One region of the Ectobacillus sp. JY-23 genome, then DNA from elsewhere that is predicted to be linked to it. Evidence: a T-box and tRNA genes for the amino acid it is inferred to sense, from the RefSeq annotation. Region 1 holds a T-box; the other holds one or more tRNA genes.
The links. The T-box of region 1 lies ahead of thrS (threonine--tRNA ligase). A T-box ahead of a tRNA ligase gene usually reads a tRNA of that ligase, here a tRNA-Thr.
Positions count from the first base shown of each region.

Region 2: it encodes a tRNA-Thr, which carries the amino acid that the T-box ahead of thrS (threonine--tRNA ligase) is inferred to sense. The anticodon was not compared.

Region 1 covers NZ_CP095462.1:1,788,474-1,792,264, reverse strand. Annotated here, with positions in the region: gene ytxC (putative sporulation protein YtxC) at 48-866, shown strand; T-box leader at 920-1,144, shown strand; gene thrS (threonine--tRNA ligase) at 1,453-3,384, shown strand; ribosomal protein L20 leader region at 3,711-3,791, shown strand, end outside.
Region 2 covers NZ_CP095462.1:3,013,787-3,017,577, reverse strand. Annotated here, with positions in the region: gene MUG87_RS15325 (DsbA family protein) at 1-601, opposite strand, end outside; gene MUG87_RS15320 (DUF4023 family protein) at 786-905, shown strand; gene MUG87_RS15315 (DUF420 domain-containing protein) at 1,041-1,589, shown strand; tRNA gene MUG87_RS15310 (tRNA-Leu) at 1,996-2,076, opposite strand; tRNA gene MUG87_RS15305 (tRNA-Cys) at 2,078-2,152, opposite strand; tRNA gene MUG87_RS15300 (tRNA-Gly) at 2,159-2,233, opposite strand; tRNA gene MUG87_RS15295 (tRNA-Gln) at 2,237-2,311, opposite strand; tRNA gene MUG87_RS15290 (tRNA-His) at 2,363-2,438, opposite strand; tRNA gene MUG87_RS15285 (tRNA-Trp) at 2,450-2,523, opposite strand; tRNA gene MUG87_RS15280 (tRNA-Tyr) at 2,527-2,611, opposite strand; tRNA gene MUG87_RS15275 (tRNA-Thr) at 2,616-2,691, opposite strand; tRNA gene MUG87_RS15270 (tRNA-Phe) at 2,722-2,794, opposite strand; tRNA gene MUG87_RS15265 (tRNA-Asp) at 2,799-2,874, opposite strand; tRNA gene MUG87_RS15260 (tRNA-Met) at 2,876-2,952, opposite strand; tRNA gene MUG87_RS15255 (tRNA-Val) at 2,985-3,060, opposite strand; tRNA gene MUG87_RS15250 (tRNA-Glu) at 3,067-3,141, opposite strand; tRNA gene MUG87_RS15245 (tRNA-Ser) at 3,148-3,238, opposite strand; tRNA gene MUG87_RS15240 (tRNA-Asn) at 3,246-3,320, opposite strand; rRNA gene rrf (5S ribosomal RNA) at 3,330-3,445, opposite strand; rRNA gene MUG87_RS15230 (23S ribosomal RNA) at 3,648-3,791, opposite strand, start outside.

The DNA of each region.
Region 1 (3,791 bases):
ATAAACCTTCCATATACATAGGATAGGGAGGATAAGGGGGGAGAAATTTGATTGAAATCCGCTTTGAAGAAACAAGTGATGCGAAAATATTGTACGAGCAGATGAAAGCGAAAAGCTTCTACATAGATATGGTTTTGCGGGAACAATCCATAATTGTATCTTTAGCGGCGGACACGCAAGATTTTCTTGTACGTGAACTCGTAGAATTCATTGTCAGAACAAAGGAAATGAAATGGATGGATGAAATTTTAGCGCAATCTTTTTTTTATGGTGATGAAGAGGAGCGAAACCACATTTTACATATTGCGGATGAACTCATGCGAGGAAGCAATGCAGTGTGGTCTCACGAATCAAAGCAGGATTGTTATCAGCTACTTCATGCGTCGCTACAGGATATTATTCAGGCGGATCTTTCTTTTTCATTTGCATCGTATGTACGCTTTCGTCTGCGCGTTTATTTTGCTGAGCTCCATCGTTTCGTGGAGATGGCAATTGATGAGTATAAGCTGGAACAAGAATATCAATCCTTTGTAGAAGCATTGAGACAACAGTTAGGATCGCGTAAATCTCGTTTGTCTTGTTTGCATCTTGTATTTCATGACAGCTTTGTTTTTTATGATGATAAAGGCCACCGTTTAAATCAGGAGCGATTAGTCAAGTATATAGATAGTAATATACTTAAAAACCAAGATTTGTACGTAGATGCAAATGTTATCGCACCTCTTTTGTCTATTGCGCCTAAAACCATTCATTTGTATACAGCGCATGCTGATCACAACATGGTTGTCACCATTCGTAATGTGTTTCAGGAGCGGGTCAAGCTATATACAGTGGGAGAGTTTGAAAAGATGCGACAGAATTTATAAATGGCACCTTGCATTTCTTTTATGTTCGACATATAATTACGTACATAATATAGGAACAAGTACTGATGAGGACATGAACTTCTTTTTACGATTTTCAGAGAGGGAAGACTTTGGCTGAGAGCTTCCTAATACGAAAAAGTTGTTTACCACCTCTGAACTTCAGCAGTGAACGATGCAGTAATTGCTGACGGCAAACACCGTTATGATGTCTTGAGCAAAGGATGCTTTGTATTCTTTGGAACAAGGGTGGAACCACGAATGCAACACTCGTCCCTTTTTTAGGGAGGAGTGTTTTTTGTTGGGCTATTTTCGCAAACGTTGTTGCTATGTAACAAATAGTGGGGAGTGGTTGATTTCTGCTCCAGATTGCTCGCTTTCCGCGGGGCGTGCGGGGAGCCTCCTCGGCTTAGAGCCCGTGGGGTCTCACCTGACCCGCTGCTCCCGCAGGAGTCTCGCACCTTCCGCTCCAACCAACCTGAAACAAAGAAACTTATCTAAAGACAACAAGCTTTTAGAAAAGAGCATTTTGTTTTGAGATTTTACGGTTAAGCAATTGAGGACCTCATAAAGCTTACATTTTAAAGGAGTGAACAATATGTTGAAAATTACTTTCCCAGATGGTGCAGTAAAGGAATTCGCGCTTGGCACAACAACAGAGGACATTGCAGCATCCATCAGTCCTGGTCTAAAGAAAAAAGCAATCGCTGGTAAAATTAACGATACATTTTTAGATTTAAAAACACCGATTGAACAAGACGGCGCGATCTCAATCATTACTTTAGATTCCAAAGAGGGTGCAGATATTATGCGCCATTCTACAGCTCATTTATTGGCGCAAGCTTTAAAGCGTCTTTATCCTGGAGTAAAGCTAGGGATTGGTCCAGTAATTGAAAACGGCTTTTACTATGATGTAGATATGGAAGAATCCATCACAGCAGAAGACCTTCCGAAAATTGAGAAAGAAATGGAACGTATTGTAAAGGAAAACATTGAAATCGTACGCAAAGAGGTAAGTCGTGAAGAAGCGCTTGCACGTTACGAAGAGATTGGTGACGAACTAAAACTAGAGTTAATTAATGAACTGCCTGAAGGGGAAATCATCACGATTTATGAGCAAGGTGAATTCTTCGACCTATGTCGCGGTGTGCATATGCCGTCTACAGGTAAAATCAAAGCGTTCAAATTATTGAGTGTTGCGGGTGCTTATTGGCGTGGTGATAGCGACAACAAAATGCTGCAGCGTATTTACGGTACAGCATTTGCGAAAAAAGAAGAACTCGATGAACATCTCCGCTTGCTGCAAGAAGCAAAAGAGCGTGATCACCGTAAACTTGGTAAAGAATTAAAGCTATTTACAAACTCTCAAAAAGTAGGACAAGGTTTACCGTTATGGTTGCCAAAGGGCTCTACAATCCGCCGCATTATTGAACGTTACATTGTCGATAAAGAAGCAAGCCTTGGCTACGATCATGTATACACACCAGTACTTGGAAGTGTGGATCTCTATAAAACATCTGGCCACTGGGATCATTATCGCGATGGTATGTTCCCACCGATGGAAATGGATAACGAACAACTGGTGCTTCGCCCGATGAACTGTCCGCATCATATGATGGTGTACAAGCATGATATTCACAGCTACCGCGAATTGCCAATTCGCATTGCCGAACTTGGTACAATGCATCGCTATGAAATGTCTGGCGCGCTTTCTGGATTGCAGCGTGTTCGTGGGATGACACTGAACGATGCACACATCTTTGTACGCCCGGATCAAATTAAAGAAGAATTTATCCGCGTGGTGCGTTTGGTGCAGGAAGTATACAAAGATTTTGGTTTGGAAAATTACTCTTTCCGTCTTTCTTACCGCGACCCAGAAGATAAAGAGAAGTACTATGATGATGATGCAATGTGGAACAAAGCGCAAAGTATGCTGAAAGAAGCTATGGATGATATGAAGCTCGAGTATTACGAAGCTGAAGGCGAAGCAGCATTCTATGGTCCAAAGCTTGACGTACAGGTACGTACAGCACTTGGCAAGGATGAGACGTTGTCAACGGTGCAGTTGGACTTCTTATTACCAGAGCGCTTCGACTTGACGTATGTAGGAGAAGATGGCAAACCGCATCGCCCGGTTGTTATTCACCGCGGTGTTGTATCAACAATGGAACGTTTTATTGCATTCCTAATTGAAGAGTATAAAGGTGCATTCCCAACATGGTTAGCGCCGGTGCAGGTACAGGTAATCCCAGTTTCACCGCAAGTTCATTTGGATTATGCGAAAAAAGTCCAAGAAGACTTGCAACGCGCTGGTATTCGCGTAGAAGTAGATACACGCGATGAGAAAATTGGCTATAAAATTCGCGAGGCACAGATGCAAAAAATTCCGTACATGCTGGTTGTCGGTGACAATGAGGTTGCAGAAAACGGCGTGAACGTCCGCAAATATGGTGAGCAAAAGTCCGAGACAATGACATTTGCAGCGTTTGCGGATATCATTTCAAAAGAAGCAAAACGTTAATTGATAAGCCGCAGATTTTCTGCGGCTTATTTTTGTCACTGTAATGTTTTAGAAATGACATATATAAGATTGTGCAATATCATAGCAAGAAACTCGAAAGTACAAGCCTCGTCAAGTGTATCCTTACTCAGCATGAGCACTTTTTAGTTACTCACTGCAACCACATATCATATGTCCTGCTACTTGTATTGACGTAGTTTTAAAAAAACTATTGCCATCTTTCAGGTTGTCTGTTAAAATATTTTTTGTGTCACTTGTATATTATGCTTTCTTGACATCTCATCATGACTTATGATATAGTTTTCAAGGACAAATGAAATACGAACTTGTGAAAGAAGGAGCACCCCGCTTCTCACCCAAATGACGCCGCTTTGGCAGTTATCGGGTTTGATGATTAACGTAACCAC
Region 2 (3,791 bases), 1.2 Mb from region 1:
GATTTACTAACTCGCCATTGACATATACGCTCGGCGCACCCTGTACTTTTAACTTTAACGCCAGATCTTTATCTTTGTTTACTTTTTCAATAATTTCCTTGCTTTGCATATCTTTATTAAATTGTTCAACATCAATATCAGACATTTTTTCTGTCACAAGCTGTTCAAGTAAGTCTTGCGTGATCCATACTTCTTCTGGCTTTTTTTGCGCTTGATACAACTCATGATAAAACGTCCAAAAAGCTTGAGGATTTTGCTTATACACAGCTTCTCCGGCACGTGCGCCCAGCATCGAATCCTCACCAATGAATGGGAAGTTAATAAAGTGGAACTGTACTTTCCCTGTGTCAACATATTCTTGCTTCAATTGCGGAAGTACGGTGTTATCCCATGTACGACATGCGGGGCATTTAAAATCACCAAACTCTACAACATGTATATTCGCTTCTTTATTACCAAGTGTTTGCTGATTTGTGTATTGAAAGGGATCTGCTTCCCCTTCCTTCTTCTTTTGATAAATACTATAAGCGATAGTACCACCCAAAATGAGAAAAGCAATGGAGAAAATAATTAATATAATGGACATGTTTTTAGACTTCATGCAATCTTCCTCTTTACGTATTTTATATATGTAGTATGGTCTCAAATCGAGCACATTACCCATGATAACAAGGTTTTGTTCATGAGTCTATTGTCCTGCACACATGACACAATATTGCCACAAGTATAACGTAACGACAAAAGGAAACAGTAATACAGAAGAACCAAAAAAGGAGAGACACATAATGGATAGTAAACAAAATTTCGTTGAAGCATTGCATACACAGCAAAAAAAGCAGGAAAAGAATAAGCGCTCTCAAGGAAAAGGGCATCCCGATAAAGTACTGCCGAATAACCAACACTAATATATAGAGACATGAAAGCATGGAGCAAGGTGTTCCATGCTTTTTCATCATAACTTGTTCAAACTTTTGACACACGTTTTTATTTGGAACATGTTAAAATAGAAAGGATAATATACTGCTCGAGGAGGCTTTGCAATGAACACACCAAACAATGAGACAAGCGGACGCAACTATACCGCATTTGTTGTTACGCTTTCTATTGTCGTTAATGCCATTATTTTGCTACTGTTCTTCGGACCTGTCGGATACGAAGGAGAAGTTAGTTTTGATACTTCTATTTTGCCCCGCATTAACGCTGTTTTAAATAGCTTTACGTTTATATTTTTAGTAGCAGCACTTTATTTTATTAAAAAGAAAAATATTACGTTGCATAAACGCTTTATTCTTGCTGCTTTTACCACTACATTGCTCTTTTGTGTATCATACTTAACGCATCAATACCTATCAGAGCCAACACACTTTGGTGGTGAAGGCTTTATTCGAACTGTATATTTCTTCATTTTAATTACACATAGTGTATTAGCTGCCATTATTGTTCCGCTTGCTCTATTCTCCTTAATTTGGGGATGGACAGGACAGCTTACAAAACATCGTAAAATTGTAAGATGGTCTATGCCGATTTGGTTATATGTAAGCTTTACAGGTGTTGTGGTGTACTTAATGATTTCTCCGTATTATGGGTAATAAAAAGCTGCCAGTACCTGGCAGCTTTTTTGTATGTAACATTCTTACTTATTATAAAATATGGCTTCATTAAAGTTTGCTGTTACCTCCCGCGAGACGTCAGGGGCCTCCTTAGTGCTATGTTCCTGCGGGATTTTCACAGGCTTTTTCCGCCGTCTAAATAAAAGGCTGTTTTCGCAAACTTTGTTGCTTTGTAACAAGTAGTGGGGAGTGGTTGATTTCCACTCCAGGTTGCTCGCTTTCCGCGGGGCGTGCGGTGAGCCTCTAACCCGCTGCTCCCGCAGGAGTCTCGCACCTTCCGCTCCAACCAACCTTAAACGAAGAAACCTATCTAAAAACAACAATCTTTTAGAAAAGAGCCAAATAAAAAGAGATGCTCTGATTAACAGAACATCTCTTTCTTGTATACCGGTGGCCGGGGTCGAACCGGCACTCCAGAGGAACACGATTTTGAGTCGTGCGCGTCTGCCAATTCCGCCACACCGGCATGGAGGCGGCAACCGGATTCGAACCGGTGGATAAAGGTTTTGCAGACCTTGGCCTTACCACTTGGCTATGCCGCCGTTATATGGAGCGGAAGACGGGATTCGAACCCGCGACCCCAACCTTGGCAAGGTTGTATTCTACCACTGAACTACTTCCGCATATGGCTGGGCTAGCTGGATTCGAACCAACGAATGACGGAGTCAAAGTCCGTTGCCTTACCGCTTGGCGATAGCCCAATATGTCATAAATGCATTATATCTCATTTATTCACTTTAGCGCAAATAAAATGGGGCGATCGATGGGAATCGAACCCACGAATGTCGGAGCCACAATCCGATGCGTTAACCACTTCGCCACGACCGCCATATTTTGTTTGGCAGGGGTAGTAGGAATCGAACCCACACCGGAGGTTTTGGAGACCTCTGTTCTACCTTTAAACTATACCCCTAAATGGTGGAGGGGGACGGATTCGAACCGCCGAACCCTGAGGGAGCGGATTTACAGTCCGCCGCGTTTAGCCACTTCGCTACCCCTCCACAATGGTGCCGGCTAGAGGACTTGAACCCCCAACCTACTGATTACAAGTCAGTTGCTCTGCCAATTGAGCTAAGCCGGCGTATGAAGAAAATCAATTTTTGTTTAAAAGTGGCTCGGGACGGAATCGAACCGCCGACACGAGGATTTTCAGTCCTCTGCTCTACCGACTGAGCTACCGAGCCAAAATGGCGGTCCCGACCGGGATCGAACCGGCGATCTCCTGCGTGACAGGCAGGCATGTTAACCGCTACACCACGGGACCTTGGTTGCGGGGACAGGATTTGAACCTGCGACCTTCGGGTTATGAGCCCGACGAGCTACCGGACTGCTCCACCCCGCGACGATAATAAATAACTTGACTTTTTATTTATATGGTGGAGGATGACGGGATCGAACCGCCGACCCCCTGCTTGTAAGGCAGGTGCTCTCCCAGCTGAGCTAATCCTCCACTATATGGTGACCCGTACGGGATTCGAACCCGTGTTACCGCCGTGAAAGGGCGGTGTCTTAACCACTTGACCAACGGGCCAGATTATGGCGGAGAGCGAGGGATTCGAACCCTCGATACGCTTATGACGTATACACGATTTCCAATCGTGCTCCTTCGGCCTCTCGGACAGCTCTCCATTTAAATGGCTCCGCAAGTAGGATTCGAACCTACGACCTATCGGTTAACAGCCGATTGCTCTACCGCTGAGCTATTGCGGAATAATGTAAGCCTGGCAACGTCCTACTCTCACAGGGACAAGGTCCCAACTACCATCGGCGCAAAAGAGCTTAACTTCCGTGTTCGGTATGGGAACGGGTGTGACCTCTTTGCCATCATTACCAGACTCTTATTATTATACTGACAGAAGAAAATCTGTCAAGAAGAAATATCATATTCCTTCAAAACTGGATAACATAGTGTATATTCATAATCTAGCTCCAGCTCGCAGCTCCATCCGGTCAAATAACCTTGTTCCGCCAACGTCTATCAACGTTTCTGTCACAAGAACATTTGCCCTGCGGAGCTAAACGCTCGCTTCTGCTTTTTTGGTTAAGCCCTCGATCGATTAGTATCAGTCAGCTCCACACGTCGCCGCGCTTCCACCTCTGACCTATCAACCTGATCATCTTTCAGGGATCTTACTAGCTTGACGCTATGGGAAATCTCATCTTGAGGGGGGCTTCATGCTT